Regions from separate parts of the Streptomyces sp. NPDC004788 genome, predicted to be linked through region 2. Evidence: riboswitches for the same ligand, from Rfam matches in the RefSeq annotation. Region 2 holds a riboswitch; the other holds the start of a gene.

Region 1 (7,393 bases), on a different contig from region 2:
GTTTTCGAGACAGCCGGCTCACGGATCGAGACGGCGGGCGGGGCGTCGGGGGTCACGGTGCCGCGTCGGGGGTCACGGCGCCGCGTCGGGGGTCACGGCGGCACGCGGCGCCGTCACGCCACGCGGCGCCGCTCCGCGTACTCCGCCACCTCCGCCATCGGCGGCCGCTCCTCCGTGTCCACCGGGTACGTCCGAGGCGTGAACCCCTCCGCGGCCCGCTCGAACTGCGTGAGCCGCGGCCGTACGAGGTGCCCGCGCGACAGCCGCAGCTGCGCCGTGCGGTAGATCGCCGCCGCCATCCGGCCCAGCGCCTGGTCGTCCTGGTGACGGTGCTTGCGCACTCCCACGTCCACCTGTGCGAGCGCGTCGAGGCCCACGGTGTGCAGCGCGTCCACCAGCAGGCCCAGCTCCACTCCGTAACCGACGGGGAAGGGCAGCTGTTCGAGCAGCGAGCGGCGCGCCGCGTACTCACCGCCCAGCGGCTGGACGAAGCCGGCGAGCTGCGGCCAGTGCAGATTGAGCAGCGGCCGCGCCACCAGCTCCGTCACCCGACCGCCCTGACCTGGGGTCTTGCCGGAGGCGAGCCCGTCGGACCCGGTGTCGAGCGGGCGGTCGTACATCGCCTTCACGAAGTGCACGTCCGGTTCGGTCAGGAGCGGCCCCACGATCCCGGAGACGAAGTCCGCCGAGAAGTCCCTGAGGTCCGCGTCCACGAAGCAGACCACGTCCCCGCTCGTCACCATCAGTGACCGCCACAGGACCTCGCCCTTGCCCGGCAGCGCCGGTATCCGGGGCAGGACCGCGTCGCGCGCCACCACCCGCGCGCCGGCCGCCGCGGCGACCCGGGCCGTACGGTCGGTGGAGCCCGAGTCGACCACCACCAGCTCGTCCACCAGCGGCACCGCCTCCGTCATCAGCTCGCGGCGGATCACCGAGACGATCGTGCCGACCGTCGCCTCCTCGTTCAGCGCGGGCAGCACGACGCTCACCTTCGTACCGCGCTTGGCGGCGAGGATCCGCTCCAGCGGACGGTCGGCCACGGACCAGGACCGCCGGGCGAGCCAGCGCTCCACTTCTTCCAGCAACGTGATCTCCATCTCGCGGATCGGACGGCCCTCTCAGGCTCCGAAGGCTTCGGTTACAGTCTTGAACAACGCGGATCCCCGATGCATGTCGGGGTGCCGACCGCGATCCACAATCGAATACCGCTCATCCAGAGGGGCAGAGGGATACGGCCCGTTGAAGCCCCGGCAACCCTCCAGTCGGTTTGTCTCGCCCAGCGAGGCCCCCGGCTAGGGAAGGTGCCAAATCCGTCTCATGGCGAAGTGCGTCATGAGGAAGATGAGGAGAAAGGGCCTCGCCTCCATGGCTGTTCAGACCGTCGCATCCGCGACCACCTCCGTCGACCTCGGTCCCGCGTCCGGGCTCTCCTGTCGCGAATGCGGCGAGACCTTCCCGCTCGGCCCGATCTTCGCCTGCGAGCTGTGCTTCGGCCCCCTCGAAGTGGCCTACGACCTGCCGACCGGCGACCCCGAGGAGCTGCGCAAGCGCATCGAGGCCGGCCCGGCCAACGTGTGGCGCTACGCCCCGCTCCTGCCCGTCCCGGCCGACGTCGCCGAGAAGCCGAACCTGAACCCCGGCTGGACCCCGCTCGTCCAGGCCGACAACCTGGCCCGCGAGCTCGGTGTCGAGCCCGGCAAGCTGTTCGTCAAGGACGACTCCGGCAACCCGACCCACTCCTTCAAGGACCGGGTCGTCGCCCAGGCCATCGAGGCCGCCCGCGCCTTCGGCTTCACCACCCTCTCCTGCTCCTCCACCGGCAACCTGGCCGGCGCCGTCGGCGCCGCCGCCGCCCGGGCCGGCTTCCGCTCCTGCGTGTTCATCCCGCACGACCTGGAGCAGGGCAAGGTCGTCATGGCCGGCGTCTACGGCGGCGACCTCGTCGCCATCGAGGGCAACTACGACGACGTCAACCGGTTCTGCTCGGAGCTCATCGGCGACCCGCTCGGCGAGGGCTGGGGCTTCGTGAACGTCAACCTCCGCCCGTACTACGGCGAGGGCTCCAAGACGCTCGCGTACGAGATCTGCGAGCAGCTCGGCTGGGTCATCCCGGACCAGCTGGTCATCCCGATCGCCTCCGGCTCCCAGCTCACCAAGATCGACAAGGGTCTGCAGGAGCTCATCAAGCTCGGCCTGGTCGAGGACAAGCCGTACAAGATCTTCGGCGCCCAGGCCGAGGGCTGCTCCCCGGTCTCCGCCGCCTTCAAGGCCGGCCACGACGTCGTGCGGCCCCAGAAGCCGAACACCATCGCCAAGTCGCTCGCCATCGGCAACCCGGCCGACGGCCCGTACGTGCTCGACATCGCCCGCCGGACCGGCGGCGCCGTCGAGGACGTCGACGACGAGCAGATCGTCGACGCCATCAAGCTGCTCGCCCGCACCGAGGGCATCTTCGCCGAGACCGCGGGCGGTGTGACCGTCGGCGTGACGAGGAAGCTCGTCGAGAACGGCGTCATCGACCCGTCGAAGACCACCGTCGTCCTCAACACGGGTGACGGACTCAAGACCCTGGACGCCGTGGCCGACACCTCTCAGGCGACCGCCACCATCCGCCCGAGCCTCGACGCGTTCCGCGACGCCGGCCTGGCCCACTGACCGCTCTTAGGAAGGCACGCACCGACATGGCCGTGAACGTCCGCATCCCCACCATCCTCCGCACCTACACCGGCGGCCAGGCCGAGGTCGCCGCCCAGGGCGCGACCCTCGCCGAGGTCATCGCCGACCTGGAGAAGAACCACGCGGGCATCGCCGCGCGCGTCCTCGACGACCAGGGCAAGCTGCGCCGCTTCGTCAACGTGTACGTGAACGACGACGACGTGCGCTTCGAGCAGGGCCTGGAGACGGCCACGCCGGACGGTGCCGGCGTCTCCATCATTCCGGCCGTCGCCGGAGGCTGACCGTCCAGCGCGGTACCGGACGCCGCCGATCCTTACCCGCGGTACTACCCGCGGGTACCGAAGTTCCCTGAATTGCCCCTTCCGCAGCAAGAAGCGGAAGGGGCAATTCTGCATGGTTGAGCGCGGTAGAGTTGGGGAAGTCCCCTCCGCTGCGCATGCCAGACGCATATGAGAATGCGCCTCGGCACGACAAGAAGTAGCCAAAGTGCCCGTGCCTTGTGTACCTTCTGCGCACTTTGCCGGGCCCGACTTGCCCCGGAATTCAGCGTAATCTCCCCAATTCCCCTTTCCGGCGTGCCCAGAATTCTCGTCCGATTGACCTGTTGCAGAGGGCAGTTGGGCAGATACATTCAGCCGCGGTCGACGCGTTCCGGCGCAGGGTCTGACCCGGGTCCGCGAAGTGCGGATCCGCGCAAGGGCCAGTAATAGGGGAGTTAGGCATGGCTCAGGGCACCGTCAAGTGGTTCAACGCGGAGAAGGGCTACGGCTTCATCGCGGTCGACGGTGGTGCGGATGTTTTCGTCCACTACAGCGCGATCCAGATGGACGGCTACCGCACCCTTGAAGAAGGGCAGCGGGTCGAGTTCGAGATCTCGCAGGGCCAGAAGGGTCCGCAGGCGGACATGGTCAAGCTCGCCACCGCCTGAGCGCGGCGCGATCGGCCACCGACGCACTTCCGTCGAGGGGCCCGCATCCTGACCGGGATGCGGGCCCCTCGCGCATGCGCGGGCGCGTACGGGCGGGCGCACGCGGGTACGTGTACGGGGCCGAAGCGCCGGGTTGTGCGCCCGAGAGGTGGTCGATCCTCCGTAGTCGCTTGCACTCGCATGGGGCGAGTGCTAATCATTGGCGTTAGCACTCTCACGCTGAGAGTGCTTACGAGGATCGGGCAGACGAGGCCGCCGACCGCGTGGGGCAAGGAACCACGAGGGCGCGCCGGCCGTCCGTCGCGGGCGTCGGCGCGGTCCTGGAGCGTTATCCACCCCATGTCCGGGAGGACCACTTCACATGGCCAAGATCATCGCGTTCGACGAGGAGGCCCGGCGCGGTCTCGAGCGCGGCATGAACCAGCTCGCTGACGCCGTCAAGGTCACCCTCGGCCCGAAGGGCCGCAACGTCGTCCTCGAGAAGAAGTGGGGCGCCCCCACGATCACCAACGATGGTGTCTCCATCGCCAAGGAGATCGAGCTCGAGGACCCGTACGAGAAGATCGGCGCCGAGCTGGTCAAGGAAGTCGCCAAGAAGACGGACGACGTCGCCGGCGACGGTACGACCACCGCCACCGTTCTCGCCCAGGCGCTGGTCCGCGAGGGCCTGCGCAACGTCGCCGCGGGTGCCAACCCGATGGCCCTCAAGCGCGGCATCGAGAAGGCCGTCGAGGCCGTCTCCGGCGCGCTGCTCGACCAGGCGAAGGAGGTCGAGACGAAGGAGCAGATCGCCTCCACCGCCTCCATCTCCGCCGCCGACACCCAGATCGGCGAGCTCATCGCCGAGGCCATGGACAAGGTCGGCAAGGAAGGCGTCATCACCGTCGAGGAGTCCCAGACCTTCGGTCTGGAGCTGGAGCTCACCGAGGGTATGCGCTTCGACAAGGGCTACATCTCGGCGTACTTCGCGACCGACATGGAGCGCATGGAGGCCGCGCTCGAGGACCCGTACATCCTCATCGTCAACTCCAAGATCTCCTCCGTGAAGGACCTCCTCCCGCTCCTGGAGAAGGTCATGCAGTCGGGCAAGCCGCTGCTGATCATCGCCGAGGACGTCGAGGGCGAGGCCCTGTCGACCCTGGTCGTCAACAAGATCCGCGGCACCTTCAAGTCCGTCGCCGTCAAGGCTCCGGGCTTCGGCGACCGCCGCAAGGCCATGCTGAACGACATCGCCATCCTCACCGGCGGCACGGTCATCTCCGAGGAGGTCGGCCTCAAGCTGGAGAACGCCGGTCTCGACCTCCTGGGCCGCGCCCGCAAGGTCGTCATCACCAAGGACGAGACGACGATCGTCGACGGTGCCGGTGACAGCGAGCAGGTCGCGGGCCGCGTGAACCAGATCCGCGCCGAGATCGAGAACTCCGACTCGGACTACGACCGCGAGAAGCTCCAGGAGCGCCTGGCGAAGCTCGCCGGTGGCGTCGCCGTCATCAAGGCCGGTGCCGCGACCGAGGTCGAGCTCAAGGAGCGCAAGCACCGCATCGAGGACGCCGTCCGCAACGCGAAGGCGGCCGTCGAGGAGGGCATCGTCGCCGGTGGTGGCGTGGCCCTGCTGCAGGCCTCCGCGGTCTTCGAGAAGCTGGAGCTGGACGGCGACGAGGCCACCGGTGCCAACATCGTCAAGCTGGCCCTGGAGGCCCCGCTGAAGCAGATCGCCGTCAACGGTGGTCTCGAGGGCGGCGTCATCGTCGAGAAGGTGCGCAACCTGCCCGTCGGCCACGGCCTGAACGCCGCGACCGGTGAGTACGTCGACATGATCGCCGAGGGCATCATCGACCCCGCCAAGGTGACCCGTTCCGCGCTGCAGAACGCGTCCTCCATCGCGGCCCTGTTCCTCACCACCGAGGCCGTCATCGCCGACAAGCCGGAGAAGGCCGCCGCGCCGGCCGGCGGCGGCATGCCGGGCGGTGACATGGACTTCTGATCCTGAGGGATCGGAAAGCTCCATAAGGACGCCGAAGGGCGGCACCCGAGAGGGTGCCGCCCTTCAGTCATTCCCGACAGCCGTTTCCGACAGGTCGTTCCCGAAGCGGGTCAGTGAGCGGGTCAGTGAGCCGGTCAGCGCACGTCGACCCAGTCCTGGCCGCTGAACGTCTGGAAGTGCGTCGCGTCGCCGTAGTACCGGATCTGGTACCAGCCGTCGGCCGAGGCCGTGGTCTTCAGCGAGACCGCGCCCGTCGACGAGGACTTGCCGGAGGCGACCTGCTTCCAGCTGGTGCTCGACCCCCACGGCTTGAACCAGATGCTCACCGACTGCGAGCCCAGACCGCGCCAGGCGCCGCTGGTGTAGTGCTGCAGCGAGCCCGTCACCGTGATCGCCGAGCCCTTCGCCACCGGGTCCGGAGAGGCCTTGAGGCCGGTGACCCGGGTCTCGGTGCGGGTGACGTGGAACGGGGCGCTGACGGACTCCGAGAGGTAGTCGTTCGTCAGGTGGCGGAGCCGGAACCAGCCGCCCTTGTTCCAGACGGCGAGGCCGAAGTAGGTCCGCCCGCCGTAGTTGTTGTAGAACTTCGTCGAGCCGATCTGCTTCCAGCCGGTCTTGCCGTCCGGGGACTGCTCCAGGACGACCGTCTGCTGGGACGAGGTGCCGGACGAGTCCGTGTACGGGGAGCGGAGCTCGCCGTACACGCTGAGCCGCGCGTCGGTGCCGAGCTTGTAGCCCACCACCGAGGTGCGGGAGTCCGCCGGCAGCGTGAGCGGCCCGTTCGCGTAGGCGTACAGGAACGGGTCGGCCGACCACACCGACCAGCCGGACCACTCGCCGAACTGGTAGTCGTATCCCGCGGCGGCGACGAGCCGCACGCTGAACCGGCCGTCGGCGTCGGTGCGCACGGTCGTGGGGACACCGCTGCCGAGTCGGGCGTTCAGGGCCGCGTTCGCCAGCGGGGCGCCGGCCGCGTCCGGGTCGGTGACCCGGCCGCTGATCGTCACGGTCTCGCCGGACACCGCACGGGCCTTGTCGGCCGAGGCGGTGACCGTCGCCCGCTTCTCGTTGCCGCTGGTGTACGCGTTGTACGTCGCGGTGCCGTGCACCTCGGCGCTGTTCTCGGTGAAGCTGGCCTGGGCCCACGCGTACCGCGACTCCACCGGGACCGCCTCGCCGGCGAACCCGCCGGTCTCGTTGGTCACGGCCGAGCCGAGCACCGTGCCCTCGCCGGTGCGCTCGTACGACACGGTGCGGCCGGGCAGCGGCACCTCGTCGCCCGAGCCGGGCTGGACGCCGAGCAGAATGCCCTTCGGGTGCAGGTTCGGGTCGGTCCAGCTCGGGTCGCCGAGGGTGAAGTCGCGCAGCTGCGGCTTCAGCGTGAAGTCGAGCGTGCCCGCGTCCGTCCGCGTCACCGTGTTGCCCGCCGAGTCCGTGGCGGTGACGTCGATCGCGTACCGGCCGAGCGACGGGATGGTGCCGCCGTCCTCGGTGAGCTTGAGCGTGGCCGCCTGCGGCAGGGCGAAGTGGCCCCGGTTCGACGGGTTCTCCTCCAGGGCCGGGAAGTCGGCGAGGACGGTGTCGCCCTGCCGGACCTTCGCGGAGACGGAGGTGACGGTGGCCTGCGCGGCGTCGGTCCAGGCGGTCACCTGGAAGGTGCCGCGCTGGTTGTCGTCGGTGACGGCGCGGCCGATGCCCACGGGGCTCGGGGCGGGAGCGTCCGCGGCGAGCGCGGGGGTCGCGGCGACGCCCAGGGTGAGCGCCGTGACGAGCGAGACGGCGGACAGCCGTCGGAGGTCAGAGCG
Region 2 (7,393 bases):
CCGCACGGGCAGTAGTGGCCGGTTGACCCTGCGCGGAGCAGAAAACGGACGCAACAGGCAGACAGGGCAACGTCTTACGAGAGGCGCGAAAGCCGCTTCAGCAACAAGGCGGACGCGACCGGCCGCGCACCGGACTTGGCGACGCCGTCGGCCACCTCGCGGTCGGTGGACACGACGACCACCGGACGGCCCGGCGGCTCCGCCCGGACCAGCTGGCGGATCAACTCGTCCGCCGTCACGCCGGGCTTGGAGAACAGCACCCGCACCCCGCGCGGCGGCGCGAGCAGCACCGGCGCGGCCAGCTCCGCGCCGTCGAAGACACAGGTGATCTCGGCGCCCGAGCGGGCCGCGAGCGCGGACAGACCGCCGAGCAGCCGCAGCCGCTGCTTCTCCAGCGGCATCGTCGGATAGCCGGTCTTGGTGACGTTGTAGCCGTCCACCACCAGGTGCGCCTGCGGCAGTTCGAGCAGCTGGTCCAAGAGCGCCGGGTCGGTCTCGGACAGCGCGCGGGCCGCGATGTCCTTCGGCGACATCCGGCCGGGCTCCACCGCGTCCACGGTGTCCGCCGGATGCATCGACACCGGAGGCAGGGCGAGTTCGCGGCGCAGGCCCTGGGCGGCGTCGAGCACCGTGTCCAGAAGCAGCCGCAGCCGCATGTCCTCCACCGAGCGCCCCTCGCGGGCGGCCCGCCGGCTCGCCTCCAGGGCGGCCTCGACCTCGCCGAGCCGGGCCTTGAGCCGCCGGGTCTCGCTCTCGGCGGCGGACACCTGGGCGGCGGCCTCGGCGCGGGCGGCGTCGATCTCGGCCTGCACCCGGCGCAGCGCCGCCTCGCCGCGCTTGACGTCGCTCTGGGCGCTGCGCAACTTGCGGTGAAGCGATTCCGCTTCCTTGCGGGCGGCCTCCAGGTCGTGCCGCAGCTGCTCGGTCTCGGACCTGGCCCGCTCCTTGGCGGCCACGACCTCCTCGCGCAGCCGCTCCAGCTCGCGCCGGCTCAGTTCGTCGGCGCGCTCGGCGTCGGCGCGCTCGGCCTCCTCGCCGGCGGCGGCGACGAGCTTGCCCCAGCCGGCCGGGCGCAGCACATAGGCGGCCGCGGCCACGTCGACCGGGTCGGCGGCGGCGGGCGGGGTGCCGGACTCGACGGCGCCGGCCAGTTCGGGCTGGGCCTCCTTGAAGCGCTCGCCGATCCGCTGCCGGAACAGCGGATCGCTCTCCAGGGCGGCGGCCATCGCGTTCCCGGCGAACTTGGCCCGCCGGGAGGCGGTGAAGCGGGCGTACTGGCGCAGCGGGGCGGGCAGCTCGGCGACGGTCAGGCCGCCGAACGCGTCGGCGACGAGCGCGACGACCTTGCGCCGTACGGCCTCGGGCAGCGGTCGGTCGAGCGCCTCGGCGGCAGCATCGCCCGCCGGGCCGCCGCCCGCCGGTTCATCACCGCGCGCGGGCTGCTCCACGATCCGTCACCCTCTCCCTGTCCGTCGCCCTCGCCGGGGCTCCGAAGCCCTCGCCGGGCCGCTTCTCAGGAAGCGGCGCCCGGCCTGTCCACCAGTTCGATCTGGTCCACCGCGTTGCACCACCGGCAGCGGACCGACTCGATGGTCTCACTGACCACCTCGCGCTCCTCGACGGTCGGCTCTCCGGCGAGGTCCAGATGGACGTATTCGACGACCTTGGACGAGCGCGTCACGTCGAAGCGGGTCAGATTGCCGCACAGGGTGCAGCGCCAGCGGGTCTCGGCGGTCGGCAGGGGAACCGTCGTCATCGTTGCCGTCCTCTTTCCGTACGAGGCTCAGTGTGAGGCTTTATACGAGGCATTACGGGCCCGCGGTGCGCCGTCGGACTGCGGGGGTACTGCCCGTAACCCTACGGCCTCCCGGGTACCCCGTGTCACGGCGAGGCACTCTGTCCAGGTGGGCACCGGTACGCCATGATCTGTCCATGATCGACTGGCGGGGCGCGGCCCTCGACGCATGGCGGAGTGCCCGCAGCGGACCGACCGTGACGTACGGAATCATCGCCGCCTGCGTGCTGCTCTTCGCGGCGAGCCCGGTGGCGGGCCTGAACCCCTCCTACGGCACGGGCGACACCCTCCTCGCGGCGCAGGGCGCGTACTTCCAGCGCTGGGGAGTGGTGCCGGCCGAGCTCACCGCCGGCCGGCCGGGCGCTCTGCTCACCCCGCTGACCGCGCTCTTCGTGCACGGCAGCTGGCTGCATCTGCTCGGGAACATGCTGTTCCTGTACGTGTTCGGGGCGATGGCCGAAGAGCGGATGGGCGCGGCCGAGTACGGCCTGTTCTACCTGGGCTGCGGATACCTGGCGCTGCTCGGGTACGCGGTGGCGCACGCGGACAGCGAGCAGACGCTGGTCGGGGCGTCGGGGGCGATCTCGGGGGTGCTCGGGGCGTTCCTCTATCTCTTCCCGCGGTCCCGGGTGACCAGCCTGTTCCCGTTCCTCTTCTTCCTGCCGCTGCGCTTCCCGGCCTGGATCGTGCTGATCTTCTGGTTCGTGCTCCAGTGGCTGGCGGCGCGCTCGGCGGGGGCCGGGCCGGGAGTGGCGTATCTGGCGCACGTGATCGGCTTCGCGCTCGGCTTCCTCTACGCGTGGGCGCGGTATAGAGGTGGGGCTAGAGTGAAGCCACCAGCCGCGGCCACCGAGGGAGAAAGCCAGCCGTGATCACCGCGATCGTGCTCATCAAGACCAGCGTGGACCGCATCCCCGAGATCGCCGAGGAGATCGCCGCGATCGAATGCGTCAGCGAGGTCTTCTCGGTGACCGGAACGTACGACCTGATCGCCATGGTCCGGGTGGGCCGCCACGACGACCTGGCCGATGTCATCCCGGGCCAGATCTCCAAGATCCCGGGCGTCGAGGGCACCGACACGCACGTCGCCTTCCGGGCCTACTCGCAGCACGACCTGGACGCGGCCTTCGCCATCGGCCTGGAGTCCTGACCCCGCGTACGCACGGCTGAAGCCGGCCTCTCCCCCGCGGGAGGCCGGCTTCACCCGTTCGAGCGACCGATCAGCCGCGGTCCGGGACGCAGCGGCCGTCCTCGGTGCGGTACTTCCACTGGGCGCCGTCGCGGACCAGCTCCCTCACCGCGCCCACGAACCGCTCCACGTGCTCGTCGGGCGTGCCCGCGCCGAAGCTCACCCGGATCGCGTTGAGAGACCGCTCCCCGGGGGCCGCCTCCGGGGCGCCGCACTCGCCCGGGTCCTGCGGGTCGCTGCCGAGCAGGGTGCGCACCAGCGGGTGGGCGCAGAACAGGCCGTCGCGGACGCCGATGCCGTACTCGGCGGAGAGCGCGGCGGCGAAATGGGAGCTGTTCCAGCCCTGGACGACGAAGGAGATGACGCCGACACGGTCGGCGTCATCGCCGAAGAGGGAGAGCACACGGACCTCGGGGACGTCGGCGAGGCCCTGCCGGACCTTGGCGATGAGGTGCCGCTCGCGGGCGACGAGCCGGTCGAAGCCGGCCTCGGTGAGCGCCTTGCAGGCCGAGGCGATGGAGTAGACGCCGATGACGTTGGGCGAACCGGCCTCGTGCCGGGCCGCGGTGGTGTGCCACTCCACGTCCACACCACCGTCGGCCCGGCGGGCCACCTTGCGGGAGGCGCCGCCGCCCGCGAGGTAGGGCTCGGCGTCCTGCAGCCAGTCGGCGCGGCCGGCGAGCACGCCGGAGCCGAACGGGGCGTACAGCTTGTGCCCGGAGAACGCGACCCAGTCGACGTCCAACTCCCGTACGGAGACGGGGTGGTGGGGCGCCAGCTGGGCGGCGTCGAGGACGATCCGCGCGCCGTGCGCGTGCGCGGCGGCGGCGAGTTCGCGCACCGGCCACAGCTCGCCGGTGACGTTGGAGGCGCCGGTCACGCAGACCAGCGCGGGGCCGTACGGATCGCGCTCGGCGAGCGCGCGCTCCAGGGTCTCGACGGCCTGCTGCGGGGTGCGCGGCGCGTTGAGGTAGGTGACCTGGGCGTCGCGCCACGGGAGGAGCGAGGCGTGGTGCTCGGTCTCGAAGACGAAGACCTGGCAGTCGGCGGGGACGACGTGGGCGAGCAGGTTGAGCGAGTCGGTGGTGGAGCGGGTGAAGACGACCTGGTCGCCGGGGCGGCAGTCGAGGAACTCGGCGACGGTGGCGCGGCTGTTCTCGAAGAGGTCGGTGGAGAGCTGGGAGAGGTAGCCGGCGCCGCGGTGGACGCTGCCGTAGTACGGGGCGTAGGCGGCGACGTCGTCCCACACGCGCTGGAGGGCCGGGGCGCTGGCGGCGTAGTCGAGCGCGGCGTAGGTGACCTCGCCGCCGGTGACCAGCGGGACGGTGACGTCCCGGCCGAGGACCGGCAGCGGGGCGTCGCAGCAGGGGTCGGCGGAGGTGTCGGCGGTGACGGCGGAGGCGAGGGCGGCGGCGTTCGGGCGTGCGGACATAACGGTGTCTCCCGGCATGAAAGGGGCGCGAAAAGGCGTACGAGTGCCCGTGCGGCGGCAGCGCGCGGAGGCGCGGAAAGGGGTTGCCGCGGACGGGTGTTGATTTCGGTGAGGGGCCGAGGGCCCTAACGCATTCGCTTGCTCACGAGACACCGCTCCCTAGAGGACCAAGGACCCCAGGGTGGTGCGCAGGGGTCCGCGCTTGCCGCAGGCTTCTGCTCGTGCGGCCTGGTCTTCACCCGGGGCACCCCGCCACGGACGGAGGGTTGCCGGACAGCCAGCCGGGGCTTTGTGGCTGTCACTCATGACCTGTCGAAAAACCTATGCCAGACGATCACGACGCCGCAACCCCGTCCCGGCATCCGGGACGGGGTCGCAACAGTGCGTTCACATGCCTCCGAACGAGGCGTCAGGCGTTGCTGGCGGCGATCCACCGCTCCAGGGCCCGCCGGGCCGCGCCGGAGTCGACGGACTCGGCGGCCTTCGCGATGCCCGCGGCCAGTTGCTCCGCCAGGGTGCCTTCGCCCGGCTCCAGGGCGGTGAGCGCCGCCGCCGCGTTGAGCAGCACCGCGTCGCGCACCGGCCCGGTCTCGCCGGCGAGCAGCCGTCGGGCGACATCGGCGTTGTACGACGGGTCGCCGCCGCGCAGCGCGTCCAGGGTCACCGGCTGGATGCCGACGTCACGCGGGTCGAAGCGCTCCTCGCGCACGGCGCCGTCCCGGACCACCCACACCCGGGAGGTGCCGGTGGTGGTCAGCTCGTCCAGGCCGTCGTCGCCGCGGAACACCAGGGCGGAGTTGCCGCGCTCGGCGAGGACTCCGGCCACGATCGGCGCCATCCGCGGGTCGGCGACGCCGACGGCCTGTGCCCGCACCTTGGCCGGGTTGGTCAGCGGACCGAGCACGTTGAAGGTGGTCCGGATGCCGAGCTGGCCGCGGGCCGTGGCCACGTACCGCAGCGAGGGGTGGAACCTCACCGCGAAGCAGATGGTGATGCCGGCCTCCTCGGCGACCTCGGCGACCCGGCGCGGGGTGATGTCGAGGTTGACGCCGAGCTTCTCCAGGACGTCGGAGGAGCCGGAGGCGGAGGACGCGGCGCGGTTGCCGTGCTTGACGACCTTCACGCCGGTGCCGGCCACCACGATGGAGGCCATGGTGGAGATGTTCACCGTCTTGGCGCCGTCGCCGCCGGTGCCGACGATGTCCACGGCCGGGCCGGGTACCTCGATGACGTTGGCGTGCTCGTACATGGTCCGGACGAGGCCGGTGATCTCCTCGACCGTCTCGCCCTTGGCCCGCAGCGCCACCATGAAGCCGGCGATCTGCACGTCGGTCGCCTCGCCGCGCATGATCAGGTCCATCGCCCAGGCGGTGTCGTCGGCGGACAGGTTGCGGCCTTCGAGCAGTCCGTTCAGCAGGGCGGGCCAGGAGCGGCCCGCCGCGGTGTCGCCTCCAGCGGGGTTCACAGCGCTCATGACAGCTCCTGGTCTACGACGTATGGCACGCGATGGCGTGATGACCCCACCCTATCGATCTCGGGCAACGGCAAAGAGCCCCGTCCATCGAATGGACGGGGCTCTCGCCGTGGCGACCTACGTCAGGAGGTCAGTGGTGATCAGTGGTGGCCGTGGCCGCTCTCGATCTCCCGGTACTCCTCGACGGTGGGCTTGGCGACCTGGCTGTCGCCGCCGTAGTAACCCCGGTTCAGCTTGACCCGGAGCTTCTCCATGCGGCCGATCTTGCGCTCGACACCGTTCTCGTCGACGGCCGGCGGCAGCTCGGCCGGCGCGTACTGCTCGTGCGCCGTGAGCTTGTAGCGCTGGCCCTGGCTGAGCGGCTGGTGGACCTCGACGAACTCACCGTGCGGCAGGCGCTTGATGATGCCGGACTCGCGGCCGTGCAGCACCTTGTCCTTGTCGCGGCGCTGGAGGCCGAGGCAGATCCGCTTGGTGACGATGAAGGCGATGACCGGGCCGGCGAAGAAGAAGATCCGCACGAACCAGGTGATCGAGTTCAGCGACAGGTGGAAGTGGGTCGCCCAGAGGTCGTTTCCACCACCCACCAGCATGATCATGTACGCGGTGATCCAGGCGACACCGAAGGCGGTGCGCGTCGGAGCGTTGCGCGGGCGCTGCGCGATGTGGTGCTCGCGCTTGTCGCCGGTGATCCAGGACTCGATGAACGGGTACACCGCGATGGCCGCGAGGACCAGCGGGAAGATCGCCAGCGGGATCATCACGCCGAGGACCAGCGTGTGGCCCCACAGGTTGATCTCCCAGCCCGGCATGACACGGATCAGACCCTCGGCGAAGCCCATGTACCAGTCGGGCTGGGCGCCGGTGGACACCTGGTCCGGGCGGTACGGGCCGATGGCCCAGATCGGGTTGATCGAGGCGATGGCCGCGACGACCGCGATCACGCCGAAGACCAGGAAGAAGAAGCCTCCGGCCTTCGCCATGTAGACCGGCAGCAGCGGCATGCCGACGACGTTCTTGTTCGTGCGGCCGGGGCCCTCGAACTGGGTGTGCTTGTGGACGAACACCAGGATGAGGTGCGCGACCACCAGGCCGAGCATGATGCCCGGGAGCAGCAGCACGTGCGCCGAGTAGAACCGGGCGACGAAGTCGCCGCCGGGGAACTCGCCGCCGAACAGGAACATCGACAGGTACGTGCCGATGATCGGCACGGACAGGATCGCGCCCTGCATGAAGCGGACACCGGTGCCGGAGAGCAGGTCGTCCGGGAGCGAGTAACCGGTGAAGCCGGTGAACATGCCCAGGAAGAACAGCAGGAAGCCGAACAGCCAGTTGATCTCACGCGGCTTGCGGAACGCGCCGGTGAAGAAGACGCGCATCATGTGCACGAACATGCCGGCGAGGAAGATCAGCGCCGCCCAGTGGTGGATCTGCCGGATGAGCAGGCCACCGCGCACCTCGAAGGAGATGTGCATGGTCGAGTTGAACGCCTCGGACATCAGC

Evidence for each region. Region 2 has a riboswitch for S-adenosylmethionine ahead of ACWEJX_RS28630 (aminotransferase class V-fold PLP-dependent enzyme). Riboswitches for the same ligand answer to the same signal wherever they lie in the genome.
Region 1: it holds a riboswitch for S-adenosylmethionine, as region 2 does, so the genes downstream of both, thrC (threonine synthase) here and ACWEJX_RS28630 (aminotransferase class V-fold PLP-dependent enzyme) in region 2, are expected to answer to the same signal.

The regions. Positions count from the first base shown of each region.
Region 1 is NZ_JBSGBF010000001.1:117,154-124,546, forward strand. Features, by position in the region: gene ACWEJX_RS00605 (glucosyl-3-phosphoglycerate synthase) at 114-1,085, opposite strand; SAM riboswitch class I at 1,207-1,348, shown strand; gene thrC (threonine synthase) at 1,342-2,655, shown strand; gene ACWEJX_RS00615 (MoaD/ThiS family protein) at 2,682-2,957, shown strand; gene ACWEJX_RS00620 (cold-shock protein) at 3,398-3,604, shown strand; gene groL (chaperonin GroEL) at 3,966-5,588, shown strand; gene ACWEJX_RS00630 (carboxypeptidase regulatory-like domain-containing protein) at 5,723-7,393, opposite strand, start outside; gene ACWEJX_RS00635 (hypothetical protein) at 7,386-7,393, opposite strand, start outside.
Region 2 is NZ_JBSGBF010000082.1:15,557-22,949, forward strand. Features, by position in the region: gene ACWEJX_RS28610 (NYN domain-containing protein) at 75-1,448, opposite strand; gene ACWEJX_RS28615 (hypothetical protein) at 1,514-1,756, opposite strand; gene ACWEJX_RS28620 (rhomboid family intramembrane serine protease) at 1,933-2,667, shown strand; gene ACWEJX_RS28625 (Lrp/AsnC ligand binding domain-containing protein) at 2,664-2,945, shown strand; gene ACWEJX_RS28630 (aminotransferase class V-fold PLP-dependent enzyme) at 3,016-4,416, opposite strand; SAM riboswitch class IV at 4,610-4,726, opposite strand; gene trpD (anthranilate phosphoribosyltransferase) at 4,826-5,890, opposite strand; gene qcrB (cytochrome bc1 complex cytochrome b subunit) at 6,031-7,393, opposite strand, start outside.